DNA from 3 places in the Chryseobacterium tructae genome. Region 3 is predicted to be linked to each of the others. Evidence: riboswitches for the same ligand, from Rfam matches in the RefSeq annotation. Region 3 holds a riboswitch; each other region holds the start of a gene.

Region 1 (4,292 bases), on a different contig from region 3:
TGGATCTCGGCGGCTACTTATCCTAATCTTCCTGCATTTCCTGCGGGGCAAAGCTTTGAAGTTTCAACATTCAAAACAGGGCAAGTGCCTTATAGTTGGCAAGTAAGCAATTTTCAAAGGCCAGCTAAGGAAGATCTTGTAGTATATGAGTTGCTGTTAAGAGATTTTACACAGGAAAAAAACTGGCAGTCTTTGATTAATAAAATTACCTATCTAAAGAACCTAAAGATCAATGCCATTGAATTATTGCCTATCATGGAGTTTGATGGTAATCTTTCGTGGGGATACAATACATCTTTTCATTATGCCTTAGATAAAGCATATGGAACTCCTGAAAAATTCAAAGAATTTGTTGATCTCTGCCATCAGAACGGAATCGCAGTTATTCTGGATGTAGCCTTTAATCATGCGACCGGACGTTCTCCTTTAGTGAGACTTTGGAATATAGATCCAGATGGAGATGGTTACGGTGATGTGGCTCCAGATAATCCTTACTTCAATCAGGTTCCTAAGCATTCCTATAATGTGTTCAACGATTTTAACCATACAAGTCCTTCAACGCAATATTACGTTGAAAGGTGTCTTCAGCAGTGGCTGACAGAATATCATATTGACGGATTCCGTTGGGATTTGACGAAAGGGTTCACTCAGAACTGTTCTGAAAATGATGAAAACTGTACCAATGCCTATCAGCAGGACAGAGTGAATATTATGAAGAACTATGCAGACAGACAATGGGCATTTGATCCGAATTCGTATATGATATTTGAACATCTGGGAACCGATGCTGAAGAACAAGAATGGGCTAATTATAGAGTGGCAGAAGGGAAAGGAGTGATGCTATGGAACAAACAGACTGAGCCTTATAATCAAAATACGATGGGCTATAGTGAAAATAGCAACTACGATCGTATGAATCATAGTCTTCATGGTTTTACCAATAGGCATGCTATAGGATATGGTGAAAGCCATGATGAAGAAAGGTTGATGTTTAAAAATCTTGCCTATGGAGCAGTTAACGGTAATTATAGCGTTAAAAACCTGAATACAGCTTTAGAAAGAATGAAAACTTTTGGAGCTACCTTCTTTACCATTCCTGGGCCGAAAATGATCTGGCAGTTTGGAGAGTTGGGTTATGAATTCAGTATCAACAGATGTGCAGATGGAAGCATAAACAACGGATGCAGAACAGATGAAAAACCTATAGCTTTCACATTAGGATATGATACTGATGTGAATAGAAAGGCTGTTTATGATACTTGGGCCAAAATTATTGATATCAGAAATACAAATCCGGTATTTAAATCCAAGACCTATAGTATAGAATCAAATAATCTTGCGAATGATCCTAATGGATTGATTACAAGGATTTATGTATATGACAGCACTATCAATGGCATGAAAAATGTGGTAGTTCTTGCTAATTATTCCACCTCTGTACAAAATGTTGTGCCTTATTTCCCTTATGTCGGGCAATGGAAAAACCTGATGGATGATACCATTTCAAATTTTAGCTCTACTACAGCTCCTATTACTTTGCAGCCAGGAGAATTCAGGATCTTTGGTAACTATGCCGGAGCTCTGTCAACCTCTGATGTAAATGCTGTTAACAAATTATCTCTTCAGATTGCCGATAATCCGATAAAAAATGGTTCTGTACAATTAATTTTTAACAAAGCTAAAAATGGAGAAATTACCATCTTCGACATCAGTGGTAAAAAACTGGATACATTCAAGCTGGATAAAGAGAATGGTATTTTTGAACGAAAGATCAATTATCCACCGGGAACTTATCTGGTTCATCTGAAATCAGAAACCGGAATGGCGGTTCAAAAGATGATCGTAAAATAAATACAAAGGGCAAATCAATAGATTTGCCCTTTTTTTCTTAAGGGGAATGAGTGTTTTTTGCAGATTTGAAAAATTAGTCTACCTTTGCACTAGATTTATCAAGAAAGGTGGAGGGATTTGGCCCAATGAAACCTTAGCAACCTACATGATTCCAGAAATGTAAAGGTGCTAATTCCAACCCGAAAGGGGAGATAAGTGAAGTCAATATTTCTTATATGAATTCCATTTTCTTGAAGTCTTGTATTGCTGCAGAATAACCTGCGGAAGAATATTATTAATTGGCAAGAACAAAGATGAAAAAATTAAGCACAGCAGTATTACTGCTAGGGACAATTTTGGTTGCTGCCCAGGAGCAGGAAGAAAAAGGAAAACAAATCGAAGACATTATCATCGTCGGAAACCGTAACGTCAAAAGAACAAAACTGGAGACCCCAGTTCCTGTAGATGTAATTAATATTGATAAAGTTCAGAGGTCATCTCCACAAATGACGGCTCAGGATCTCCTTAATTATGTGATTCCTTCATTTAATTCAGTAAGACAATCTGCTTCTGATGGGACAGAACATATTGATCCTGTAACATTACGAGGAATGGGACCAGATCAGGTGCTGGTATTGCTTAACGGGAAAAGAAGGCATACAACCTCACTGGTAAATTATCAGAATACCGTCGGGAATGGATCTGTAGGAACAGATTTAAGTACGATTCCTGTTATTGCCATTGAAAAGATTGAAGTGTTAAGAGATGGTGCAGCAGCTCAATATGGTTCAGATGCCATTGCCGGCGTCATTAATATTATTCTAAAAAAGAATGCAGGTGCTTCAGCAAGTTTAACCTATGGATTAAGTGGAAGAAATGATGGTGATACCTATCAGGCAGGAGTAAATTACGGAACTTCTTTAGGGAAAAGTGACGGATTTATCAATCTTTCATTGCAATTAAGCCACAGAGGAAAAACAACGAGAACCCAAAATCATGATCTTGATATTTTTGGAAATAACTTTGCTTATGAATTTGCAGATAATCCTGCTGTTGCAAGACAAAATGATGATGATGAGCTTAGGAAAAGAGGATTGACAAGAGACGATTTTAATTTCCAGATCGGAGATGCTCAGATCAGACAGGGACAATTGTTTTTCAATTCAGAATATCCCCTGAATGATAACTTTAAATTCTATTCCTTTGGAGGGTTCAGTATTAAGGAAGGGAAAGGATATGGCTTCAGAAGACTTCCCAATGAGGGTTTTAATATTGTTAAAGAAATATATCCTAATGGTTTTCAGGCAATCCTGAATTCTCAGATTTATGATATCTCTTACGCTGTTGGGGCAAAATATAATGTCAATGACTGGCTGGTGGATCTGAGTAATACCTTTGGAAGCAATACCTTCAATTATAACGTAAGCAATACCAATAATGCTTCTTTGGGGATAAAGTCACCCACCCGTTTTTATGCTGGGGCACATAGTTTTTTGCAGAATACGGTGAATCTTGATGTTTCAAAAAAGATAAAGAACTTCAATGTTGCGTTCGGGGGAGAATTCAGATTTGAACAATATCAGATTAAAGCAGGAGATCAGGCATCTTATACCCAATATGATGTAAATGGAAATGTTGCCACAAAAGATTCTAAAGTGATCGGTGCAGGAGGTTCACAATCCTTTATTGGTTTTTCACCGGATAATGCTTTGAAAAAAGACAGGCACTCAACAGCTGTTTATGTTGATGTTTCTTATGATCTGGCTAAAAAATTGAATATTGATGCTGCTGCCAGATTTGAAAACTATTCAGATTTTGGAAGTACCCTTAACGGAAAATTGGCAGTGAGATATGAGTTTGTGAAAAATTATGCAGTAAGAGCAGCCGTAGGAACAGGATTCAGGGCACCATCGCTTCAGCAGCAGTATTTTAATAACTCTTTTGCGGATATTTCTACTTCAGGGGAGGGAATTGTAAGGAAAGGAATTTTTAATAATGACAGTCAGGCCGCACAGGTTCTCGGATTTGATAAATTAAAACAGGAAACATCCGTTAATGGAAGTGCTGGATTCACCTTACAGCCTGCTAAAGGACTTTTTATTACTGTTGATGGATATATTATTAAAGTTAAAGACAGAATTGTTATTACCAGCAACATCACAGATGCCAGACTATCTGATGTTTCAGTGGTTGGAGAAGGAAATGCAGTGCAGAGCGGTAGATTCTTTGCCAACGCCATTGATACTGAAACAAAAGGAGTAGATGTAGTAGTTTCCTATGATTGGAAGCTGGCTGGCGGAAACTTGAATGTCAATCTGGCTGGAAATTATACCGAAACTAAAATCACAAATTTTCACTTTCCGGAAAACCTGGGAACTCCTCAGAATGAATTCTTTGGCCCCGATCAGATCAATATTATTGAAACTTTATCACCTAAAACAAAAGCTTCATTGGGACTAACT
Region 2 (4,292 bases), 180 kb from region 3:
TTTGGTCTTTCAGGAACAGGAAAAACTACGTTGTCAGCAGATCCGAAAAGGTACCTTATCGGTGATGACGAGCACGGATGGGATAATAACGGAGTATTCAACTATGAAGGAGGATGCTACGCTAAAGTAATCGACCTATCAGAAGAAAAAGAACCGGATATCTTCAGAGCGATCAAAAGAGATGCACTTCTTGAAAACGTTGTAGTGAACAATGGACAAGCAGATTATACTGACGGGTCTATCACTGAAAACACAAGAGTTTCTTATCCAATCTATCATATCAACAAAATTGTATTACCATCTAAGGCTGGTCATGCGAAGAAAATCGTTTATCTTTCAGCAGATGCATTCGGAGTACTTCCTCCGGTTTCTATCCTGAACGAAGATCAGGCTCAATACCACTTCCTTTGCGGTTATACTTCTAAATTAGCAGGGACTGAAAGAGGAATTACTGAACCTCAGCCATCTTTCTCTCCGGCATTTGGAGAAGCGTTCCTTACATTACACCCAACAATGTATTCTAAAACATTGATCGGAAAAATGAAAGAACACGGAGCTAAAGCTTATTTAGTAAATACAGGATGGAATGGTACTGGTAAGAGAATTTCTCTAAAAGATACAAGAGCAATCATTGATGCAATCATTGACGGATCTATCGATAACGCTCCTAAAACTCAGGTTCCAATCATGAACCTTGAGATTCCTACTGAACTTCCAAACGTTTCTACAGGTATCCTTGATCCTAGAGATACGTACGAAAATACTTCAGAATGGGAAGAAAAAGCAAAAGATCTTGCTTCAAGATATATCAAAAACTTCGAACAGTATTGCGGTACTGAAGAAGGGAAGAGACTAATCCCTTCAGGACCTCAATTGCAAGAGCAAACTATCTAATCAGATAAAGTACAAATAGAAAGCCTCATCATTGATGAGGCTTTTTTATTTTTACTCTCGCTGATTAAGCTGATTTTACAGATGTTTGGGGAAAAATATGAAACCCTATAAAAATAAGATCTGCGTAATCTGCTAAATCTGCGAGCAAAATATTTATATATTATAAAATCTGAAGATTCATGATTTGATTATTTCAAACTCAGGATTGCCAATCTGTATCCATCCATCCCAAATCCGGATAAAACGGCATCGGTATTGGCTGCTGTAACGGATTTCTGTCTGAATTCCTCCCTTTTATAAATATTGCTGATATGAACTTCTATTTTTGGCTTTCTAATATTCTTCAGACAGTCAGCGATCGCATAAGAATAATGGGTAAAAGCCCCTGGATTAATTACAACAGCATCAAAATCATCTTCCTGAAGCCTGTTGATCAGTTCGCCTTCAATATTGGATTGATAATAACTTAATTCATGAGTGTGAAACTCAGATTTTAAGTTTTCCAGATATGTTTCCATAGAAATATTTCCGTAGATCTCAGGTTCCCGGGTTCCTAAAAGATTTAGGTTTGGCCCATTTATAATCAAAACTTTCATTCTATAAAATTAAAAAGTTTTTTCAATTAAAGGTTAAAAACTTTAGAATCTCTTGTGTTTTTGTAATTATAGTATTGATAATGATATTTGTCATGTTTAATAAAATGATAATCGTTATAATTCCTTTTTGTGGAGGGTTTTAATAAAAACTTATGTTAATTTTTGAAAAATTATCATGAAAATCTATAAGTCTACTTGTTTTATAGACTAAAAGTTTATAGCTTTGCAACCATATTTCGATCGGCTTATAAAGAAAGATGGAGGGAACTGACCCTACGAAGTCTTGACAACCTGCATTGTGTAAGGTGTTACATTCAGCCTTTAAAGGAAAAATAAGCATTTGGTTTATCGTATTTATCGATGCCCTTTGCTGACTTTTCGGTAAAGGGCAAAATTTTAATATATGGTAAACAAAATTGATTATGATTAGTAAAAATTTATTCAATTCTAAAATTTGGATTCCGTCAGTTGCTGCCTTTTTTCTAGGGGTGGTAAGTGTAAACGGACAGAATTCCAAACCTAAAAAAGATACTCTTAGAGAAAAAGAAATTGATGAAGTGGTTGTAGTAGCCTATGGAAAGGCAAAAAGAAACAGCTATACCGGATCAGTAGCAACAATTTCCAGCGATAAAATCAATAACAGACCCGTAACCAATGTTACGAAAGCATTAGAAGGACAAGTTCCCGGAATTCAGGTTACGGGTGCTTCAGGGCAGCCTGGAGCTACCGCTACCATCCGAATCAGAGGAGTAGGCTCGGTAAGTGCTTCCAGTGAACCTCTATATGTTGTAGATGGAATTCCTTTTGATGGAAATATCAATGGAATCAGTCCTAATGATATAGAATCCATCAGTGTACTAAAAGATGCCACTGCAAGTGCTTTGTATGGTTCAAGAGGGGCAAACGGAATTATTATCGTTACTACAAAGTCTGGTAAAAAAGGTGAAGCAAGAGTCAACTTTAATATAAGTCAGGGATTCTCAGGCAGAGCAGTAAAAGACTATGAACAAGTAAATACTGATCAGTATTTCCAATTATACTGGGAGGCAATGAGAAACGGATATCAGTCTGGTTCAATTTCAGCTCAGCAGGCAGCGCAGATGGCGACGGATAATATTATTTCTAATTTAGGGATTAATCCTTATGGAGCTAATTATCCAAAACCAATAGGCACTGACGGAAAGTTATTACCGGGAGCAAGAGCTTTATGGAATGATGACTGGAGAGATGTTTTACAAAGAGTGGCTTCCAGAAATCAGGTAGATCTTGATATCAGTGGTGGAAGTGAGAAAAGCAATTATTTCTTTTCATTAGGATATTTGGACGATAAAGGAATGGCGATTGAGTCAGGGTTTAAAAGATATAATACAAGGTTAAAGATTAATTCAGAAGTTAAAAAGTGGCTGAATGTTGGGGTGAACCTAAGTTATACCAACAGTATTCAGCAGGCTCCGAGTTCTTCAGATTCTAAGGCAAGCAATATTATTCAGGCTGCGAGAGCGATTCCATCTTTCTATCCATACTTGAAAGAAATCCTGACGGTTCTTACGTATTAGACGCTGACGGAAACAAAGTATATGATTTTGGGAGATACAGACCTACGGCAGCACTTCAGAATCAGAATTTAGCGGCAAGCTTACCATTGGATAAGAATGAAAATAAGATTGATAACTTTTCAGGAAAAGGTTTTATGGAATTAACATTCCTTCCGGAATTGAAATTTAGATCAAGCTTTTCTGTTGATTTGGTGAACTATAATGAACATTATTATACGAATCCGCTTCTTGGCCAAGGAAAGAGACCGGAGGATCTGTAAGAAAGACCAATAGCAGAACGCTTTCCTATACCACCAGTAATATTCTTACCTATGATAAGAGGTTTGGCAGGCACCATATTAATGTGTTAGGTGGACATGAATTTTACAAATATGACTACCAGATTATTTCTGGAAGCAGACAAGGGTTTTCATTGCCTAATTACTATGAACCTGATGCCGCTTCTTTATTGGTAGATTTCGGAGGAAACAGTGATAAGTTAAGCTTATTAAGTTTCCTTGGAAAAGTGGAATATGACTTTGATAATAAATACTTCTTATCCGCATCAACAAGAGCAGATAGCTCTTCAAGATTTTCAAAAAATAACAGATGGGGAACATTTTGGTCTGTCGGCGGATCTTGGAAACTTTCAAACGAAGAGTTTGTTAAAAACCTGAATTTCTTTAATCTATTGACGTTGCGTGCAAGTTATGGTGGACAAGGAAATGACAAATTACAAAAGCCAAATGGTTCAGCTCTTTATTATGCTTACCAGGAATTATATAAAGATTCACCGCTTGCTGGTGAACCCGGAAAAACATTAGAAAAAGTAGGTACTCCTAATCTGATATGGGAAACGAACCTTAACCTGAATGTAGGGTTGGAGTTTGCGATTCTTAATAACAGGATTAAAGGTAATGTAGAGTATTTTGAAAGAAAAAGTAAAAACCTGTTGTTTAACGTACCGGTGGCTCCGTCCTTAGGAATTAGTGACTATCCGGCCAATGTAGGAACCATAAAGAATACTGGTTTTGAATTTTCATTGTTTACTACACCTATTAAAACGGAAGATTTCCAATGGAATGTCGATGTTAACCTAAGTACTTTAAATAATAAAATCACAAAATTACCTAACGGGCCACTTGTGATTGGAACGACTAAGCAATTGAATGTAGGAGGTTCTGTTTATGATTTTTTTACATTCAGGAATGGGCAGGGGTAGACCCAAGCAACGGAAAGCCATTATGGAAGACCATTACGAAAGATG
Region 3 (4,292 bases):
GAGCTACTTCATCCAGGTTTTTCTTCTCACCACTTCCGGTTGGAAATTCTACTTTCAGGCTGTTTCCATAATAATAATGGAAGCGCTGTAAACTTTCCACAATCAGGAAATTGATAGGAAACCAGATGGGACCACGCCAATTACTGTTTCCGCCAAACATTCTGCTATCACTTTCTGCAGGAGTATAATACACCATATTTTCATTGCCATGAACAGAGAATACAAACGGATTTTCCTCATATACTTTAGACATTGCCCGGATACCATAAGAACTTAAAAATTCCTTTTCATCAAGCATTCTCGTTAATACCTTTGTCAGTCTGTTCTTGCGGAGAATACTCATCAGATGCTTTCTTCCCTGGCCTTCCTCATCCCAATGAGAAACAAGTTTAGTAAGTTCAGGTTTATTTTTTAAGATCCATTCCATTCTGGTTTTGAAGTTGGGCATCTTTTCCAGAAGGCGATGATCTACAATTTCTACAGCAAATAAAGGAATTAACCCGACAATACTTCTCAATCGTAAAGAAACACTATCTCCGTTTCCAAGCTGAAGAACATCATAGAAGAATCCGTCTTCTTCATTCCATAGCCCTTTGGTACCTTCGCCCAGGTTTTCCATAGCTTCTGCGATATAAAGATAATGTTCGAAGAACTTAATCGCCATATCTTCATACACCTGATAATACTGAGCGAGTTCCATAGCGATTCGCATCATATTTAAAGCATACATCGCCATCCAGCTTGTCCCGTCTGCCTGCTCGAGATGCTGTCCCTCTTTTAGCTCCATATTCCGGTCAAAAGCTCCAATGTTATCAAGCCCAAGAAAACCACCACCAAAGATATTTTTTCCGTTCTTATCCTTTCGATTTACCCACCAGGTGAAGTTGAGCAACAGCTTTTGGAATACCTTTTCAAGGAATAATAAATCCGGTTTTCCATTGTTTTTTTCATCAATTTTAAAAACCCTGAAGCATGACCATGCATGTACAGGTGGATTCACATCACTCATATTCCATTCATAGGCGGGAAGCTGTCCATTAGGATGCATATACCACTCTTTGGTAAGAAGTAAAAGCTGCCCTTTAGCAAATTCTGCATCAATAATAGATAAAGGTACACAATGAAAAGCAAGATCCCAGGTTGCATACCAAGGGTACTCCCACTTATCAGGCATAGAAATAATATCCTTATTGTGAAGATGATTCCATTCGGTATTCCTTACATAGTCATTAAAGTTTCTTGGAGCTTCAAAATTAGGATCTCCTTTCAGCCATTTCCCGATATTATAGTGATAAAATTGTTTATTCCATAGAAGGCCTGCGAAGGCCTGTCTTTGCACATTCCTTTCGTCTTCATTGGTGGTATCATTCTGAATTTCATGATAGAACTCTTCGGCTTCAGATTGTCTGATTTCAAAGATTTTATCAAAATTTTCAAAAGGCTCATCACTTTCCTCAGGACATAGTCTGAATTCAAAGACCTGAGATTGTCCGGCTCCAATGAGTTCGTCAATTAGAAAAGAAGCTTTGCTTCCTCTTTTTTCAGGGTTTACGGTGTTACTATGATGGACGATAAAATCATTGATCCCATCTTTAAAATAAGTATTTCTGCCTGTGGTGCTCCATACAGCTTTGGAGTATTGGTTTCATTTTCGCAGAATACGCTTTGGGCATTTCCATTTCTTGAATAAAACTTTTTGATGGAAATACTGTCGTGTCCAATAGTAATACTTCCGTCATCGGAGGCATTCATTTCTCCTTTATAGGTATTATAACCCCATTTCCAGTTGTTTCTGAACCAGGCTGTTGGTGCTACTACTATCGGAGCATCTTGTTGGCTTCGGTTGCAAACCGTAACCCTTACCAGAATATCATTGTGATCTGCTTTACAATATTCAATGAAAATATCAAAATAAGCATCATTATCAAATATTCCGGTATCAAAGATCTCATATTCCGGTTCCTGTTTGCTGCGTCTTCCGTTTTCAGCAACAAGTTCATCATAAGGGAATTCATTAATCGGATATTTATAGACCATCTTCATATAGCTATGAGTAGGAGTGTTATCCAGATAATAGAAAATTTCCTTGATGTCTTCACCATGGTTTCCCTGAGGGTTGCTCAGACCAAAGAAACGCTCTTTAACGATTTTGTCTCTTTTATTCCAAAACGAAAGAGCAAAACAGAACAATTGCTTTACATCAGAAATTCCAGCAATACCTTCTTCACCCCAGCGATAGGTATAACTTTCCGCATTATTATGATTGGTGTAGTTCCATGCATTTCCGTTCGGGCTATAGTCTTCCCGTACATTTCCCCATTGCCGGTTGCTTACATAAGGTCCCCAGTTTTTCCATTTGGTATCTTGTAATCTTTCTTTTTCGGCGATCATATATCATCATTTTTCCATACGAAGGTAGCTTTTTTGCAAAATAATTCCAATTGTTTTTGTCTGAAGAATAATTAATATACCCTTGAAATACTTGTCTTTAAGGGCTTTTTAAAATATTAAATTAATTTTTTTTTGATTTTAAAAGAAAAGAACTACCTTTGCACCATTCGTTCATTCAAATATTGAAAATGTTATCAAGAAAGGTTGAGGGATTAGACCCTATGAAACCTTAGCAACCCTTTGCGCAAGCAAAGAAGGTGCTACGTTCTACCAAAATTATTTTGGACAGATAACTTACTGAAGTTCTTTTCAGCCATTTCCTGTGGCATTTTCAATTGTATTAAAATATATAATAGAATTGAAAACAGAACTAAACTATATTAATCTTTCGTATCAAACTCATTCCCAAAAGGAATACAATATCTCGTTGAGCTATGAGCTTTTCGGGAAAGACCTGTTTACAGCCCCTGTCATTTTAATCAACCATGCCCTTACCGGAAATTCAAACGTATCCGGAGAAAAAGGCTGGTGGAAACAATTGGTAGGCGAAAATCAGATCGTTGATACCGACAAATATACTGTTCTGTGTTTCAACATCCCCGGAAACGGATACGATCATTTTTTAATTGAAGACTATGAAGACTTCACCCCTTCAGATATAGCGAACATATTTCTGAAAGGATTAGAGGCTTTACATATTACAAATTTATACGCCATTATTGGAGGCTCCCTTGGAGGAGGAATTGCATGGGAAATGTTAGCAAAGCAACCAAAGCTAGCCGAGATTTTTATTCCCATTGCCTGTGATTATAGAACACACGATTGGCTGCATGCACAATGTCTGGTTCAGAAATTTTTATTGAATGATAAAGATGAACCATTGCAAAAAGCTAGAATTCACGCCATGTTGTGTTATAGAACTCCGGAATCACTTAATGACAGATTTCAAAACAAATACAATCAGGAAAAGCAACGCTTACAATCAGAAGACTGGCTGGTTTATCATGGCAATGCACTAAACGAAAGGTTTAGTTTACAGGCGTACAAACTGATGAATCATTTGCTGATGAATATCAATGCTGATGAAATAGCTCTGGAGAGCATACAAGCACGAATGCACATGATCTCCGTAGATACAGATTTATTCTTCCCGGCTTCTGAAATCCGAATGTGTTTTGAGAATCTGAAAAAGAAAAAGGAGAATGTCTCTTATCACGAGATCCAATCTATACACGGGCATGATGCCTTCCTAATGGAATATCAACAATTAAATAATATCATAAAAAACATTTTATAAGTAATGAAAAATGCTAAAGAAATAAAATTTTTGAAGAACAGATCAATTGTCAAATTTGAAGGAGAAGATTTCTTAGGAGAAATCGGAATTGACGGACGAATTTTTAAAGCGCTTACTTTAGCGCGTATCAGTGTGGGAGTAATCTCTCAGCAAGCCATAGAAAACGGAATTTCTATTTTAGTTCACGAAAACGATGCTGAAAAAGCAGTAGCTTGTCTTATTGATGAGTTTGAAGCAGAAAGAAAATCAGGAAAAGTATCTCAAATATATAGCATCAACAATGTTTCTGTGATTGGTTTTGTAGCAGAAGATTCCAATAAAGTCTTTGCAGAATTGGCTAGAAACAATGTTTTCCCATTGCTGCTCAATCAGGTTGCCGGTGAAAACAGAGTGAACATTGTAGTGACTTCTTCACAGGATGAAAAAACCAGAAACATTATAGAATCTGAGATCTTCAAAAAACCGAAGACCGTTCATCTGGCTATTATTGGCCATGGAAATGTAGGGAAAACATTAATCGAACAGGTTCTTGAGTCTTCGGAAGAAATTAAAAGACGTAAAAAAGTAGATCTGAAAGTTGTTGCTGTAGCCAATTCAAAGAAAA

Evidence for each region. Region 3 has a riboswitch for S-adenosylmethionine ahead of QWZ06_RS23710 (alpha/beta fold hydrolase). Riboswitches for the same ligand answer to the same signal wherever they lie in the genome.
Region 1: another riboswitch for S-adenosylmethionine. It lies ahead of QWZ06_RS00390 (TonB-dependent receptor plug domain-containing protein); the one in region 3 lies ahead of QWZ06_RS23710 (alpha/beta fold hydrolase).
Region 2: another riboswitch for S-adenosylmethionine. It lies ahead of QWZ06_RS24580 (TonB-dependent receptor plug domain-containing protein); the one in region 3 lies ahead of QWZ06_RS23710 (alpha/beta fold hydrolase).

The regions. Positions count from the first base shown of each region.
Region 1 is NZ_JAUFQR010000001.1:75,899-80,190, forward strand. Features, by position in the region: gene QWZ06_RS00385 (alpha-amylase family glycosyl hydrolase) at 1-1,851, shown strand, start outside; SAM riboswitch class I at 1,944-2,049, shown strand; gene QWZ06_RS00390 (TonB-dependent receptor plug domain-containing protein) at 2,145-4,292, shown strand, end outside.
Region 2 is NZ_JAUFQR010000003.1:189,023-193,314, reverse strand. Features, by position in the region: gene pckA (phosphoenolpyruvate carboxykinase (ATP)) at 1-894, shown strand, start outside; gene QWZ06_RS24585 (type II 3-dehydroquinate dehydratase) at 1,083-1,490, opposite strand; SAM riboswitch class I at 1,733-1,829, shown strand; gene QWZ06_RS24580 (TonB-dependent receptor plug domain-containing protein) at 1,913-3,046, shown strand; gene QWZ06_RS24575 (hypothetical protein) at 3,133-3,306, shown strand; gene QWZ06_RS24570 (SusC/RagA family TonB-linked outer membrane protein) at 3,390-4,247, shown strand.
Region 3 is NZ_JAUFQR010000003.1:13,101-17,392, reverse strand. Features, by position in the region: partial or broken gene QWZ06_RS23715 (MGH1-like glycoside hydrolase domain-containing protein) at 1-2,391, opposite strand, end outside; SAM riboswitch class I at 2,580-2,687, shown strand; gene QWZ06_RS23710 (alpha/beta fold hydrolase) at 2,750-3,688, shown strand; gene QWZ06_RS23705 (ACT domain-containing protein) at 3,692-4,292, shown strand, end outside.